2 regions of the Streptosporangium sp. NPDC002544 genome follow, and region 2 is predicted to be linked to the other one. Evidence: predicted binding sites of a transcription regulator. Region 2 holds the regulator's gene; the other holds the start of a gene.

Region 1 (8,329 bases), on a different contig from region 2:
CGTCGGGCTCCCAGCTCACGAAGATCGACAAGGGTTTCAAGGAACTGATCGAGCTCGGTCTCGTCGAGGACAGGCCGTACAAGATCTTTGCGGCCCAGGCCGAGGGGTGCTCCCCGGTCTCCGCCGCCTACAAGGCGGGCCACGACGTGATCCGCCCGGTGAAGCCGGACACGATCGCCAAGTCGCTGGCGATCGGCAACCCCGCCGACGGCCCGTACGTGCTGGACATCGCCCGCCGTACCGGCGGCGCGGTCGAGGACGTCACCGACCCCGAGATCGTCGACGCGATCCGGTTGCTGGCCAGGACCGAGGGCATCTTCGCCGAGACCGCCGGAGGTGTCACCGTCGGCGTGCTTCGCAAGCTGGTCGCGACAGGGAGGCTCGACCCGGAGGCGGAGACCGTGGTCCTCAACACCGGCGACGGTCTCAAGACCCTCGACGCGGTGGCCGCCGAGGCGCGCCCCACCGCCGTGATCCGCCCCTCTCTTGACGCATTCCGTGCGGCAATCGCCTAGAAATCGTGAAAGGTACTGAATTATGAGCGTTTCTGTGCGGATTCCGACGATTCTCCGGACTTACACCGATGGTGCTGCCGAGGTGACCGGAGAGGGTGAGACCCTGCGCGACGTCCTCCAGAAGCTTGACGCGGACTTCCCGGGGATCGGCGCCCGAATTCTTGATGAAACGGGCAAGATTCGCCGTTTTGTCAACGTCTATGTCGGAGATGAGGATGTCCGCTTCGCCGACAACCTCGACACGGCCACGCCCTCCGGCGTCCAGATCTCCATCATCCCGGCGGTCGCCGGGGGCTGAGTCCCGCCCCGCCCGCACTGCGCCGGTCGCACCCGCCTCACCTTCCGGGGCGCTCGCGACGCCTCTCCAGGACACCCGCCCGGCTCCGGCCGTGTGCGGGTGTCCTGCTTTGTGGCGTAAACCGGTATTCGCGGTGGGGAAAGATAATGTAATCTTTAACTAACTAATAGTGATAGTCAAACTGTGTTCTCGTACTAAATGCTCTTGTAAAGAGCTAGTTTGGTGCTTGACTCTGTTGCCCTACCGGTTCCCACAGGTATGGTCGAGGACGATCGATGTGGCGAAGTCCGCCCCGGAGATTGAGGACTTCGCGCGAGGAATGGGCGTCGTCCTTAAGTCCAGTAAGAGGAGTCGCAAGTGGCGCAGGGCACCGTCAAATGGTTCAACGCGGACAAGGGCTACGGCTTCATCGCGGTAGACGGTGGTAAGGATGTGTTCGTCCATTACTCCGCGATCATGATGGATGGCTACCGTGCACTCGAACAGGGCCAGCGAGTCGAGTTCGAGATCACCCAAGGTCAGAAGGGTCCCCAGGCGGAGTCCGTCCGGGCGGTCTGACATGGCCGTCCCGTGAACCCGCAGGGAGGGGTCGGTGGACCCCGCGGCAACGCGGTCCGCTGGATCCACATCGCCTAGGCCCGGCTCGCCTCCCCAACCGGCGAGCCGGGTCTTCGCTTTGCGCGGAACGAACGCCTGCATGACGCGGAGCATGCGCTGACGTGGCCCGGAGCGGATGTCCGCGCCGGGCACGGCGCAGGTCAAGGGATCGTGGCTTGCACTCGACAAGGTAGAGTGCTAAACACATTGTTGGCACTCGCGCATAGAGAGTGCCAACCCTGGATCGAGGCGATGGGGCCCGCCGAACGGAGTCGTGGGCCCACATGCCGTCGCGGGCGTCGGCTCGGTCCGGTGCAAGCCACCCTGTCTCTGGGAGGTCTAGCCGTATGGCAGCCAAGATGATCGCGTTTAACGAGGACGCCAGGCGCGGTCTCGAGCGTGGCATGAACCAGCTCGCGGACGCCGTTAAGGTGACCCTCGGCCCCAAGGGCCGCAATGTCGTTCTGGAGAAGAAGTGGGGCGCCCCCACCATCACCAACGATGGTGTCTCCATTGCGAAGGAGATCGAGCTCGAGGACCCGTGGGAGAAGATCGGGGCCGAGCTCGTCAAGGAGGTCGCCAAGAAGACCGACGACGTCGCGGGTGACGGCACCACCACCGCCACCGTGCTCGCTCAGGCTCTCGTACGCGAGGGTCTCCGCAACGTCGCCGCCGGCGCCAACCCGATGTCCCTGAAGAAGGGCATCGAGGCCGCCGTCGAGCGTGTCTCGGAGGAGCTGTCCAAGCTGGCCAAGGACGTGGAGACGAAGGCGCAGATCGCCTCCACCGCCTCCATCTCCGCGGGTGACCCGCAGATCGGCGAGATGATCGCCGAGGCGATGGACAAGGTCGGCAAGGAAGGCGTCATCACCGTCGAGGAGAGCAACACCTTCGGCCTGGAGCTTGAGCTCACCGAGGGCATGCGCTTCGACAAGGGCCTCACCTCGATGTACTTCGTGACCGACCCGGAGCGTATGGAGGCCGTCCTCGACGACCCGTACATCCTGGTCGTCAACTCCAAGGTGTCCGCCAACAAGGACCTGCTCCCGGTTCTCGACAAGGTCGTGCAGGCCGGCAAGCCGCTGCTGATCATCGCCGAGGACGTCGAGGGCGAGGCCCTGGCCACCCTGGTCGTCAACAAGATCCGCGGTCTGTTCCGCTCGGTCGCCGTCAAGGCGCCCGGCTTCGGTGACCGCCGCAAGGCCATGCTGGGCGACATCGGCATCCTGACCGGTGCCCAGGTCATCAGCGAGGACCTCGGCCTCAAGCTGGAGTCCACCACGCTGGACCAGCTCGGCCGTGCCCGCCAGGTCATCGTCACCAAGGACGAGACCACCATCGTCGACGGTGCCGGTGACGCCGAGCAGATCGCCGGCCGGGTCAACCAGATCCGCGCCGAGATCGACAACACCGACTCCGACTACGACCGCGAGAAGCTCCAGGAGCGTCTCGCCAAGCTGGCCGGCGGCGTGGCCGTCATCAAGGCCGGCGCGGCGACCGAGGTCGAGCTCAAGGAGCGCAAGCACCGCATCGAGGACGCCGTTCGCAACGCGAAGGCGGCCGTCGAGGAGGGCATCGTCCCCGGCGGTGGCGTGGCCCTGCTGCAGGCCGGCGCCAAGGCGTTCGACAAGCTGGAGCTCTCCGGCGACGAGGCCACCGGTGCCGCGATCGTCAAGAAGGCCCTTGAGGAGCCGCTGAAGCAGATCGCCGTCAACGCCGGCCTTGAGGGCGGCGTCGTGGTGGAGAAGGTGCGCAACCTTCCCGCGGGTGAGGGTCTCAACGCCGCCACCGGCGAGTACGTCAACCTGTTCGAGACGGGCATCATCGACCCGGCCAAGGTGACGCGTTCCGCTCTGCAGAACGCGGCGTCCATCGCGGCGCTGTTCCTGACCACCGAGGCTGTCATCGCCGAGAAGCCCGAGAAGGCCGGAGCCGCTCCCGCCATGCCCGGCGGCGGCGACATGGACTTCTAAGTCCAACCGCTTTCAGGTAAAAGAGGCGACCCCGAGATGTCGGGGGCGCCTCTTTTACGTGTTCCCCGAGGCATTGTCCGTCACCTGTCGTCATGCGTCCTCGAAGGGGCCGTCCCGATGGGCGCCGCCGGAGAGGCCACGAGCCGCGGAGTTCGATCCGGCGCCGGCCGGTACGGAGAAGAGGGATCTCGAAAAGCCGGGGACCGGCCGAGGGGCGCGGTCACATCCCAGCTGGCTGGCTGACTTCGGTGCTATCAAGCAATAAATGGACAAGGCGGACGGAACAAGAGTTCAAGCCGGTGTGTCGTTTCCGGGACGCGCTGCCGTGCAGCCATAGAACAAAGTCCTTGCTGTAGTGACGGGGTTCTTGGCGGTGCAGCGGTAGGTGAGGGGAACGATGGATCATAACCACTGGAAACCACCTGGTCGGTTACCGGGGGGTGGGTGGCGGTCACGTGTCCTCCCGGCCATGGCGGTGCTGGTCATCGTGGCCGGACTGGCGGCGCCGACGGCCACGGCTGTGGCGACCACGCCGCCGGAGAATGTCGTTTACGTGGCCAACTCACAGTCGAACACCGTGTCGGTGATCGACACGACGACCAACAAGGTCACCGCCACCATCACCGTCGGTGAGAACCCCATCGGGGTGGCGGTCGCTCCCGACAACGTACATGTCTACGTGACCAACGCGCAGTCGGACAACGTGTCGGTGATCGACACAAGGAGCAACAAGGTCACCGCCACCATCCCCATCGACGGCCACCCCGTCGGGGTCGACGTCTCCTACGGTGGCACCCGCGTCTACGTGACCGATGTGCAGGCGAACGTCGTGTCGGTGATCGACACGAGGAGCAACAGGGTCATCGCCATCATCCCGGTCGGCCACAGCCCCTTCAGACTCGCCGCCGCTCCCTATCGCCGTGTCTATGTGGCCAATCAGGACTCCGACACCGTGTCGGTGATCGACATGGTGACCAACAGGGTCATCGCCACCATCCCGGTCGGCCACAGTCCGTTCGGGATCAGGTTCTCTCCCACTCGTCCCCTTGTCTATGTGGCCAACCAGGACTCCGACACCGTGTCGGTGATCAACGTGAGGACCAACAAGGTCATCGCCGAGATTCCCGCGGGCAACCATCCTTTCAGGATCGCGGTCTCCGATGACGGCGCCTACGTCTACGTGACCAACCTGATTCCGAACGTCGTGACGGTGATCGACGCCAAGACCAACAAGGTCACCGCCACCATCCCGGTCGAGGGCTCTCCCTTCGGAATCACGATCTCCCCTGACGGTGCCCAGATCTATGTGGCCAACCTGGACACGGACAGCGTGACTGTGATCAACCCCAAGACCAACGGGGTCATCAGGGTCATCCCGGTCGGTATAAATCCTTTCGGGATCAGAGCGGCGCATCACATTCGGCGGAGTACCGCCCCGACCAGAGCGCGCGGGCCGGGGAGCGGGCCATAGCCCGATCAGGCGGTCACCCGGCGAGCTGGGCGGGAAGCTCCCGGGCGTGCAGGACGGTCAGTGAGGTGACGGCCCGGGTCAGGACCACATACAGGCGGGCCAGGCCGCGAGGTTCGGCGTCGACGATGTCCGCGGGTTCGGCCACGATCACGTGGTCGTACTCCAGGCCCTTGGCCAGGGTCGCCGGGATGACCAGGAGGCGGTGGTCCTCGACGGTGTCGGGGCTCAGCACCCGGTGATCCAGGTCGGACAGGGCCTCGGACGCGGCGCCCACCAGGGCGTCGGGGACGATGACGCCGATCGAGCCCTCGCGGGCGAGCGCCTTCCGCGCGGCATGGGCCAGCGCCGCGGCCAGGTCGGGTGCCGGCCGCACCGACAGGGAGCCCGCGCCGGGGCGCAGTGACCGGGGGGCGGCCAGGTCCGGGGCGACGGAGGGCAGCAGCCTGGCCGCGTAGTCGAGGACCTCGCGGGGCACGCGGAAGCCGAGGGTCAGCTCGGTGACGGCGCCGTCCTCGAAGCCCAGATGGCCCAGGACCTCGGTCCAGGACCGGGCGGACCAGGGCGTGGTGCCCTGGGCGAGGTCGCCCAGAACGGTGGCGGAGCCGGTGCGGCAGCGCCGGCCGAGGGCGCGCAACTGCATCGCCGACAGGTCCTGGGCCTCGTCCACGACCAGGTGGCCCAGCGGGACGGTCCGCTCGATCATGTCGCCCAGCTCGTCCATCAGCGCGCCGTCGGCCGCCGACCACTTCGCCGAGCGGAAGGACTTGGGAGGCTTGGGCCAGAGCAGCAGCGACTGCTCGGCGGCGGTGAGATCGTCCTTGGCGGCGGCGGCGAGGAAGGCGGGGTCGCTGAACAGCCGATGGAGCACCTGCTGCGGGGTCAGCTTGGGCCAGACCGCGTCCACGAGCTGCCTGACCGGCTTGGACCTGGCGACCGCGTCCTGCACCCGGTCGTCGGGAGACTCACCGCGCTGCTCCATCCGGACGAGCACCAGGTGGGCGAGCCGCTGGGCGAGCGTCGCGCGCCCCGGACCGTAGCGGGTGGTGCCGCGGAGCGAGGCGACGATCTCGCGGACCTCGTGGTCCGCCACCCGATAGCGGTTGATCCCCTTGGTGAACAGCACGCCCTCGGTGGGCTTGACCACGTGCGCCCACAGGGCGCGTCGCAGCACACCGACGATCCTCGCGTCGCCCTTGAGCGCGCCGACCACGGGGTCCTCGGGCGCGGAGTGGTCGCCGAGGATCCCGGCGATCGTGGTCTGGTCGACCTTGACCTCGCCCAGCGCGGGCAGGACCGAGGAGATGTAGGAGAGGAACGCCCGGTTCGGGCCGACGATCATCACGCCCGACCTGGCGAGCCGCTCACGGTGGGTGAAGAGCAGGTAGGCGGCCCGGTGCAGGCCGACGGCGGTCTTCCCGGTGCCGGGGGCACCCTGGACGCACACCGTCCGGCCGAGTTCGGAGCGGACGATCTCGTCCTGGTCGGGCTGGATCGTCGCGACGATGTCGCGCATCGGTCCCGAGCGGGGGCGCTCGATCTCCTCGGTGAGGATCCTGCTCTGGGCGAGGGCGGCGCCGCCCTGGTCGAGGCGCTCGTCCTCGTAGGCGGTCAGGTCGCCGCCCTGGTAGCCGAACCGGCGGCGCAACACGACGCGCATCGGGTCGGACGGGCTGGCCTGGTAGAAGGCCCGCGAGACCGGGGCGCGCCAGTCGATCACCAGGGGGCGGCTGCGCTCGTCGTGGACGTGCCTGCGCCCGACGTAGACCGTGCCGGGAAGGTCGTCGTCCGCCTGGCGGTCGAGGCGGCCGAAGAACAGGGGCGTGCCCGAGTGGTCGGCGAGCGCCGCCACCCGCTGGTCCAGCAGCGCCTGCAGGATCTGCTGGGAGACCCAGTCTCCGGCGGCGTCGGAGGAGAGGGACTGGGCGTGCTCGCGCATCGCGCGCAGCGCCGTTCTGGAGGTGGCCAGGTGCTCGCGCTCGGCGGCGAGGGTCCGGGCGGGATCGTCGGCTATGTCAGGGGCCAATTGATGTGCGGGCACGCTGAAGCGCCTCCCATTCGATAAACGGAGGTGGTGGTCATCGGGTAGCGAATGGGCCAGCTTAGCGGTGGCACCGGTGTGTCTCAAAAGGATTAACGTCGGACTGGGGCGCGGCGGGCGTGGGTATCCCGATGGGCGTGCGGATCTCCCCTGTCATACCGACGGTCGCCAATCTTCTCCTGGCCGCGCTCTGGGGGTTTTCGGTGTTCGCGGGCTGGGGGCCGGAGGCATTCTGCTCCGACCCGGGCTGCGTGGCTCGGCTGGACGGGGTGGCCGGGGCATCGGCCCTGTTCGCGGTGATCGCGGCCGGTTGCACAGCGGGTGCCTGGCTGATGCCCCGGATTCGCGGTGACGAAAATCGTTTTATCGCCCTGATGATCGCCGCGGTGATCATGTGGATGATCGCGGAAAGCGTTTTCTTTGTCGGCGGACTGATCGTTCGGTAATCATCCTGGCACCCTCCGTCATTCTCCTGTGAAATGGCGAAAAAGCCAGGCGAACATGGTGACTCCCGCAGATCATGGGGGTATGTCGCCAGTGGCCGCGAGGCCTAGCGAGGGGGTGGTTTGTTTGTCGAAAGCCCGCGGGATTTCGTGGACCTGACACAAATTGACGACGTGTTCGCCATGTGGGGCTATTCTCCGGCGAGCACGTCGTCCGCGTCGATGATCTGATATGCGTACCCCTGCTCGGCCAGGAACCGCTGCCGGTGGGCGGCGAAATCCTGATCGACCGTGTCGCGGCTGACCACCGAGTAGAACCGGGCCCCGCCTCCGTTCGCCTTCGGCCGGAGCACCCGGCCGAGCCGCTGCGCCTCCTCCTGCCGCGACCCGAAGGTGCCCGAGACCTGGATGGCCACCGCCGCCTCCGGCAGGTCGATCGAGAAATTGGCGACCTTGGAGACGACCAGGACCTGGATCTCCCTGTCGCGGAACGCCTGGAAGAGCCGCTCCCGCTCCTTGACCTTCGTCTCCCCCTTGATCACCGGCGCGTTCAGGTGCTCGCCCAGCTCGTCGAGCTGGTCGATGTACTGCCCGATGACCAGCACCTGCTCGCCCGGGTGCTGCCGGACCAGCGCCTCGGTCACCCGGGTCTTGGACGGTGTGGTCGCGCAGAACCGGTAGCGCTCCTCGGACTCGGCCATCGCGTAGGCCAGCCGCTCGGCGTCGGTCAGCGTCACCCGCACCTCGACGCAGTCGGCCGGGGCGATCCAGCCCTGGTTCTCCATCTCCCGCCACGGCGCGTCGTACCGCTTGGGGCCGATCAGGGAGAACACGTCGCCCTCGCGGCCGTCCTCGCGTACGAGTGTCGCGGTCAGGCCCACCCGCCGCCTGGCCTGCAGGTCGGCGGTCATCCGGAAGATCGGCGCGGGCAGCAGGTGCACCTCGTCGTAGACGACCAGGCCCCAGTCGCGGGCGTCGAACAGCTCCAGGTGCC
Region 2 (8,329 bases):
ATCGGCGAGTTCGAGCGCTCCGCCGTCATCGAGGCGCTCCGCGGGCTGCCCACGCGCCAGCGGGAGGCCCTGGTCCTGCGCTACTACGGAGACCTGTCCGAGGCGCAGATCGCCCACGCGATGGGCATCAGCAAAGGCGCGGTCAAGAGCCACACCGCTCGCGGCATGGCCGCCCTACGAACCTCACTGGAGCAACTGTCATGACCGACTCCCCGGATGAGTACGGCGAGCTGCTCCGCCGTGCGCTCAGCGCGGAGGCGAACTCGGTCGTTCCCTCCCCTGACGGGCTGGAGATAATTCGCGCCCGTATCGAGCGACGTGGGCTCCGCTGGCTGACGTGGTGGCGGACCGGAGCCTCCGTCGCCGGTGCGCTCCTCGTCGCGGCGACCATCGTCATGGTGGTCCCCCAGTTCCGCGAACAGGTGATCCCCCAGGTGAGCACCGGCACGGTCAACTTCACCGAGTCCACTCCCCCGCCGGACGGATCAGCCACCTCAAGGCCCCCGGCTCCGTCCCAGCCGTCGTCCGGCCCCGCCCAGCTCCCCGCCGTCGGCAAGTCGGAGGCGGGCAACGGCACGCTCCCGCCGACGCCCACACCGTCCAGGAGCACGACGCCCAGCACGAGGCCGACCTCCAGGGCGACCCCGGCACCGTCGGCTCCCAGGCCGACGCCGACGCCCACCTGCCCCACCCCCCTCGACGAACCGCCGGTCGACCCCAGCGGGATCTCCAAGCAGTGCGAGGAGGCCGAGGCGACCCCCACGCCGACGAAGGCGAGACCGTCGGCTCCCTCGGAGAGCCCGTGCTCGGCCGATGAGTGCGGGCCGTCCGATGACGCGTCGCCCCCGATGCCGACGGAGGCGAGCATCCCCGTGCCGACCCCGGTCAGCAGCTAGGCCCTGTCCGGCGGATCCCGGCGTGCCGAGGATCGGTCAGACGGCCTCTCCCGAGGCGGAGGAGGGAGCCGCGGCGTGCCACGGTGCCCGACGCGGTAGGCGGAAGGCGCCGGGCGCAGGGCTCAGGACCGTCGGCCGGGGATCACCAGCGGCCGCTGCGTGCCTGGAGCACCGCCGCCGCGACGACCCCGGCCGTCGAGGTACGCAGCACCGTCGGCCCGAGCAGCGCCGGCACCGCCTTGGCCTCGCGGAAGACGGCGATCTCCTCCTGCGACACCCCGCCCTCCGGGCCGACCACCACGACGATGTCGCCGCCCGCGGGGAGCGGCAGGCCGGACAGCGGGGAGGCGGCCTCCTCGTGCAGCACGACGCCGAGCGCCGCCGCCGACAGCAGGGCGGCGACCCCGGCGGTGGAGGCGAGCTCGGTCACCTCGGGCAGGCGGAAGCGACGTGACTGCTTGCCCGCCTCACGCGCCGTGGAGCGCCAGCGGGCCAGCGCCTTGGCCGCGCGCTCGCCCTTCCACTGGGTGACACACCTGGCCGCGGCCCAGGGGACGATCACGTCCACCCCCGCCTCGGTCATCATCTCCACGGCCAGCTCGCCCCGGTCGCCCTTGGGCAGCCCCTGGACCACGACCAGACGCGGGGACGGCACGGGCACCTCGTGACGGCGCAGTACCTGGACCCGGAGCGAATCCTTGCCCGCCTCGATCACCACGCACTCGGCGACGGAGCCCGCCCCGTCCGTCAGGTCAAGCCGCTCCCCGGCCCGCAGCCGCCGTACGGCCGCCGCGTGGCGCCCTTCGGGGCCGCCGAAGACGAACTCCGGCCTGGCCAGGTCGGTGGGTTCGGCCAGGAAGACCGGAACGGTCATGAGCCGTCGGGGCGTGAGCGGGAGCGGTCCGGGTCAGCGGCCATTGAAGGCGTCCCGCAGCCGGGAGAAGAAACTCTGCTGCCCGGGGGCGAACTTGCCGGGCGGGCGCTCCTCGCCGCGGAGCTTGGCGAGCTCCCTCAGCAGCTCCTCCTGTGCCGTATCGAGACGGGAGGGGGTTTCCACGTTCACGTGGATCAGCAGATCGCCACGACCGGTCTCGTTCAGGCGCTGCACACCGCGGCCGTAGAGCGGGATCGTCTGCCCCGACTGCGTACCGGGACGGATGTCCAGCTCCTCGGCTCCGTCGAGCGTCTCCATGGTCAGGACGGTGCCGAGCGCGGCCGCGGTCATCGGGATCTGCACCGTGCAGTGCAGGTCGTCGCCGCGCCGCTCGAAGATCTCGTGGGGGCGCTCGACGATCTCCAGGAACAGGTCGCCGGGCGGGCCGCCACCTGGGCCGATCTCGCCCTCTCCGGCGAGCTGGATGTGGGTGCCGTCCTCCACCCCGGCCGGGATGCGGACCTTGATGGTCCGCCGGGTACGGACCCGGCCGTCGCCGGAGCACTCCTGGCAGGGGTGACGGATGATCGACCCGAAGCCGCCGCACTGGGGACAGGGCCGTGAGGTCATGACCTGGCCGAGGAAGGAGCGGGTGACCTGGGAGACCTCGCCCCGGCCATGGCACATGTCACAGGTGTCGGGGTGGGTGCCTGCGGCGGCGCCCGAACCCGTGCAGACCTCGCAGACCACCGCGGTGTCGACGACCAGCTCACGGGTCGTGCCGAAGCCCGACTCGCGCAGGTCGAGCTCGACCCGGATGGTGGCGTTGCGTCCGCGACGGGCACGCGAGCGGGGGCCGCGACCGCCGCCGCCACCGGCTGCGCCGAAGAAGGCGTCCATGATGTCGCTGAACGGGAAACCGGCACCGAAGCCTCCGGCCCCCGCACCGCCCGAGGCGAACGGGTCGGCCCCCATGTCGTACATCTGCCGCTTGCTGGAGTCGGACAGGACCTCGTAGGCCTGTGTGATCTCCTTGAAGCGCTCCTGAGTCTCGGGGTCGGGGTTGACGTCAGGATGCAGTTCGCGCGCCAGACGTCGGTACGCCTTCTTGATCTCTTCCGCACTGGCGTCACGGCGCACCCCGAGGGTGCCGTAGTAGTCGCTCTTAGCCACTTTTAGTTGACCTCTTATGATGCAGCCAGGATCTGGCTGACGTAGCGTGCCACCGCGCGCACCGCGCCCATCGTGACCGGATAGTCCATCCGCGTTGGGCCCAGCACACCTAGCCGGGCCAGTTGCTTGTCCCCAGAACCGTATCCGGCGGCGACGATCGACGTGCCCTGGAGTCCGGTGTAGGGGTTCTCCGAGCCGATCCGCACGGTCAGCGCCGACAGGTCGGAGGTCTCACCGAGCAGTCGCATGAGCACGACCTGCTCTTCCAGCGCCTCCAGCACATCGCGGAGCCCGACCGTGAAGTCGGCTCCCGCGAGGTTGGCGGCCCCGGCAAAAACGATCTTTTCATCGTGCCTGTCCACCAGGGACTCCAGCAGCACGGACAGGATCGTGGCCGCGAGCGGCCGGTCCTCGGCGGGCAGCCGCTCCGGCAGGTCGGCGACCTTGTCGGGAACGCCGGTGAGCCCGCACCCGTCGAGGGAGGTGTTGAGGATCGCTCGCAGATGGGCCACCCGCTGCTCGTCCACGACGTCGGGCAGCTCGACCACGCGCTGCTCCACCCGGCCGGTGTTGGTGATGAGCACGAACATCAGCCGGCGCTCGCTCAGCGGCACCAGCTCGACGTGCCGGACCGTCGAGTTGGTCAGCGTCGGGTACTGCACCACGGCGACCTGCCGGGTGAGCTGGGCAAGCAGCCGCACCGTTCGCATGACGACGTCGTCGATGTCCACCGCACCCGCGAGAAAGCTCTCGATGGCCTTGCGCTCCGCGCTCGACAGGGGTTTCACCTGCGAGAGCCGGTCAACGAAGAGCCGGTAGCCCTTGTCCGTGGGCACCCGGCCGGCGCTGGTGTGGGGCTGGGCGATGTAGCCCTGCTCCTCCAGCACCGCCATGTCGTTACGGATCGTCGCCGGGGACACCCCCAGACTGTGCCGATCCGCGAGAGCCTTGGAGCCCACCGGCTCGTTGGTGGACACGTAGTCCTCGACGATGGCGCGAAGCACGGCGAGCTTCCGGTCGTCGACCAACGTGGTCACCTCCCTGCCTGCGTTCAGATGGGAAACACGAGGTCTGGCACTCTGTGTTCCCGAGTGCCAAGTGTACGGCCCCCGTGCGGAAGGCGCGATAAGCAAGAGGTGCGGATGATGACGCCAAGCCATTGGCAAGTCAACTGCTATCGCGTTTCAACCGGTTCCCATCACAATTCGTACATGTCCAACGATTTTGGTTCTTTTCCGGGCGACGCCTCCCGCGGCCCCGGTTACGGCTCCCCCCAGCAGCCGTATGGCCAGCAGCCCCACCAGAACGGCCCCTCCTACGGTTACGCACCTCCCGGCTACGGCGCCCCGCAGAGCCCGCCCCCCACCGGGAAGATCAAGCCCGGTATCGGATGGATCGTCGGGGTATGGCTGCTCGCCCTGGTCAGCATCATCGTCGGCATCGGCGGCTTCGCCGGTGGCGTGCTGGGCGCGGTCACCAGCGCGGCGCCGACGAAGACGTTCGCCCCCGGCGAAAACACGACGGTCACGCTCGACCCGGCCGACAAGCCCGCCATCTATGTCTCCACCAGTGGACCCACCAATTTCGAGTGCACGCTGACCGGCGGCACCGGCACGCCCAGCCTGCAGAAGCCGCTCGTCCAGCAGACCGTGGCGGGCTCCGACGGCGTCGTCTGGGAGATGGGCCTGCAGATCGGCGTGGAGCAGGCAGGCGACTACCAGGTCACCTGTACCGCCGACCCCGTGGAGGGCACCACGTTCGGCGTGGGCCGGGAACTCTCCGCCGGATCACTGGTCGGCGGGGTGATCGCCCTGTTCGCGGTGCCCGGCATCGGGATCCTGCTGGCCATCATCGTGACGATCGTCGTATTGGTGAAGCGGAGCAACGTCCGCAAGCGCAGGGCCGCCGCGTCGGCGGGGCAGTGGGGAGCGCCGGGACCCTACGGCAGGTGACCGTGGCGTTTGCTAGCGTCCCACGTGATCCTTTGCGAGAGACGGTGGGCGGTCGGTGATGTACGAGCGTGACGTTCTGGCGGGAGACTGGCGGCGCCCCCGCAGAGGGGGGATTCCCCAGGTTCCCGCCGAACTCGATCTGGTCGTCGAGGACGCCGACGGCGGCTTCTGCGGCGCCGTGGTGGCCTGCGACAAGGAGGCCGTCACCCTGGAGGACCGCTTCGGCCGCCGGCGGGTCTTCCCACTGGAGCCCGCCGCGTTCCTCCTGGAGGGCAAGGCGGTGACGCTCGTGCGCCCGGCCGCCGCGCCACGTGGCCCCAGGCGGAGCGCGTCGGGCTCCATCGCGGTGGAGGGCCTGCGGGCCCAGGTGGCCAGGGAGAGCCGGATATACGTGGAGGGCGTGCACGACGCCGCGCTCGTGGAGAAGGTCTGGGGCCATGACCTGAGGGTCGAGGGGGTGGTCGTGGAGTATCTGGAGGGGGTCGATCACCTGCCCGCCGTCGTCGAGGAGTTCCGACCGGGCCCTGGCCGCCGCCTGGGTGTGCTCGTCGACCACCTGGTCCCCGGTTCCAAGGAGAGCCGGATCGCCGCGCGGATCTCCTCCCCGCACGTGCTGATCGTCGGGCACCCGTTCGTGGACGTCTGGCAGGCGGTCAAGCCGCACACGCTCAAGATCTCCTCCTGGCCGTCGGTGCCGCGCGGCGTGTCCTGGAAGGAGGGCGTCATCGCCGCGCTGGGCTGGAAGACGGAACCCGGCGACGCGTGGCGCCGCATCCTCGGATCGGTTACGACATATGCCGATCTGGAGCCCGAGCTGCTCGGTCCGGTCGAAGAGCTGATCGACTTCGTCACGGTTCCCGGCGAGGATGGCTAGGCCGTCAACCCATCAGGAGGGGCCATGAACGAGAACCTTGGGGATTCACCGGGCGAGGACCGGACGGAGCGGCGCATCGGCGATCCTCCGCCCGGCCACACGACACCCGGATACACCATGCCAGGCCACACGACGCCGGGCCACACGACGCCTGGATACACGACGCCTGGATACACCATGCCCGGCCAGAGCGCCCCGCCGCCGGGCCAGGGCTACGGGCAGCCGGGCCAGGGCTACCCCTCCCCCCCGTACGACCCGAGCGGTCACGGCTACCAGGGATACGCCCAGTACGGCGGGTACGGCCGGCCGGTGGGTCACGGCTACCAGGCGCCGCCGGGGACCTACGGCCCGCGGCCCGGCAGTGACGACACCACCATGGCGATGCTCGCCCACCTGCTGGGCCTGCTGACCAGCTTCGTCGGCCCGCTGGTGCTCTACCTCGCCAAGAAGGACGAGTCACCCTACGTGCGGGACCAGGCCGCCGAGGCCCTCAACTTCCAGCTCACGGTGATGATCGCCTATTTCGTCTGCATGGTCCTGGCGTTCGTGCTCATCGGCTTCGTGCTGATGTTCCTCGTCTGGATCGGGTCGATCATCATGATGGTCATCGCCGCGGTGGCGGCCAACCGGGGGGAGAACCACCGCTATCCGATGAGCATCCGCTTCGTCAGCTGACCGGGGCCGGAGCTCAGGTGAGGTCGCGGACCAGGGCGTCGGCCAGCAGGCGGCCGCGCAGGGTGAGCACCGCCCGGCCCGCCTTGAACGGCTCCGTCTCCAGCAGGCCGTCGGCCAGCGCGCGGGCGACCACCCGGGGGCGGTCGAGCTCCCCGAGCGGGAAGCCCTGGGCGAGCCGCAGCTCCAGCATCAACCGCTCCACCGCCCTGTCCCCGGGCCCCAGCACCTCTCGCGCCTGGGCGGGCGAGGTGCCCGCGGCCAGTCGCCGGGCGTAGGCGGCGGGGTGCTTGACGTTCCACCAGCGGGTGCCGCCGACGTGGCTGTGCGCCCCCGGACCGACGCCCCACCAGTCTCCGCCGGTCCAGTAGAGCAGGTTGTGCCGACATCGCCCGGCCTCGGAGGTCGCCCAGTTGGACACCTCGTACCACTCGAACCCCGCCTCGGCCAGCATGGCGTCGGCGATCAGGTAACGGTCGGCGGCCACGTCGTCGTCGGGCATCGGGAGCTCACCCCGCCTGATCCTGGCGGCCAGCCTCGTCCCGTCCTCGACGATCAGCGAGTACGCGGAGACATGGTCGGGTCCCGCCTCGATCGCCGCGGCCAGCGAAGCACGCCAGTCGTCGTCGCTCTCCCCCGGCGTGCTGTAGATCAGGTCAAGGTTGACGTGCTCGAACCCCGCCTGCCTCGCCTCCCGTACGGCCCGCGCCGGGCGGCCGGGGGTGTGGCGACGGTCCAGCACCGCGAGCACGTGCTCACGGGCACTCTGCATCCCGAAGCTCATCCGGTTGAACCCACCCTCGCGAAGCTCCGCCAGGTAGGCGGGGTCCACCGACTCGGGGTTGGCCTCGGTGGTCACCTCGGCGCCGGGAGCGAGCCCGAACTCCTCCTCGATCGCCCCCAGGATCCGTACCAGGTCTCCGGCCGGTAGCAGGGTCGGGGTGCCCCCGCCGAAGAACACTGTCTCGACCGGGAGGCGCGCGGCGCCGAGGTTGGCCCGCGCCCGCCGCACCTCGTCGACGGCGGTGTCCGCGTAGTCCCGCTGCGCGGCGCCGGGACCGAGTTCCGAGGCCGTGTAGGTGTTGAAATCGCAGTAACCGCACCGGGTCACGCAGAAGGGCACGTGGACGTAGAAGCCGAAGGGCCGCTCGCCGAGTCCGGCGAGCGCGCTCTCGGGGAGTTCGCCCGAGGCGGGTACGGGATCCCCGTCGGGAAGTGTGGATGGCACGCCCCAAGTCTGCCGCTCCCCACGCGATGCCCGGGACGTCGCCCCGGCCGTGGAGCGCCCGCCGCCGGCCGTTCATCGGTCAAACCACCGCGGGCCGTTGACGGCCGGATCGCACAGGTCTACGATCCGGGAAAACTTAAAGGAAAGTTTCCTATAAGTTACTATTCCGAGCAGTGGAGAAGCCCGTGCAGAGACTCCTCCGGAACATGATCGCGGCAGCCCTCGCCGCAGGTCTCGCGGCGGTGGCCTTACCGGCCCCGGCCCAGGCCCAGACCCCCTCAGGAAACGGTGACCGCTTCAAGCGGGTCGCCTACTTCATCCAGTGGGGCGTCTACGGCCGCGACTACCACGTCAAGGACATGGAGAGCAGCGGCGCCGCCGCCAAGCTGACTCACATCAACTACGCCTTCGGCTTCGTCAACGCCGAGGGTGACTGCTACTCCGCCGACCCGTGGGCCGACTGGCAACGCCCGGTGGCCGCTGAGCAGAGCGTGGACGGCGTCGGCGACGCCGAGGGCCAGGCGTTGAACGGCAACCTGAACCAGCTGAAGAAGCTCAAGGCCAAGCATCCCGGCCTCAAGACGCTGATCTCCCTCGGCGGCTGGACCGGCTCGAAGTACTTCTCCGACGCGGTGCTGACCCCCTCCGGACGCGCCAGGC

What was found. The regulator HrcA, encoded in region 2, represses chaperone genes, less so after heat shock. The targets are predictions, from matches to a motif close to TTGGCACTCTCNNNNNGAGAGTGCCAA.
Region 1: the regulator HrcA is predicted to act here: its motif matches at 1,621-1,647, upstream of groL (chaperonin GroEL).

Annotation. Positions count from the first base shown of each region.
Region 1 covers NZ_JBEOWJ010000007.1:32,712-41,040, forward strand. Annotated here, with positions in the region: gene thrC (threonine synthase) at 1-515, shown strand, start outside; gene ABT061_RS12230 (MoaD/ThiS family protein) at 538-813, shown strand; gene ABT061_RS12235 (cold-shock protein) at 1,171-1,371, shown strand; gene groL (chaperonin GroEL) at 1,758-3,383, shown strand; gene ABT061_RS12245 (YVTN family beta-propeller repeat protein) at 3,853-4,854, shown strand; gene ABT061_RS12250 (HelD family protein) at 4,868-6,892, opposite strand; gene ABT061_RS12255 (hypothetical protein) at 7,024-7,338, shown strand; gene ABT061_RS12260 (DNA repair helicase XPB) at 7,527-8,329, opposite strand, start outside.
Region 2 covers NZ_JBEOWJ010000003.1:306,413-314,741, reverse strand. Annotated here, with positions in the region: gene ABT061_RS06205 (SigE family RNA polymerase sigma factor) at 1-204, shown strand, start outside; gene ABT061_RS06200 (hypothetical protein) at 201-896, shown strand; gene ABT061_RS06195 (16S rRNA (uracil(1498)-N(3))-methyltransferase) at 1,039-1,770, opposite strand; gene dnaJ (molecular chaperone DnaJ) at 1,804-2,943, opposite strand; gene hrcA (heat-inducible transcriptional repressor HrcA) at 2,958-3,971, opposite strand; gene ABT061_RS06180 (hypothetical protein) at 4,155-4,895, shown strand; gene ABT061_RS06175 (DUF3097 domain-containing protein) at 4,954-5,769, shown strand; gene ABT061_RS06170 (DUF4870 domain-containing protein) at 5,794-6,444, shown strand; gene hemW (radical SAM family heme chaperone HemW) at 6,458-7,669, opposite strand; gene ABT061_RS06160 (glycoside hydrolase family 18 protein) at 7,855-8,329, shown strand, end outside.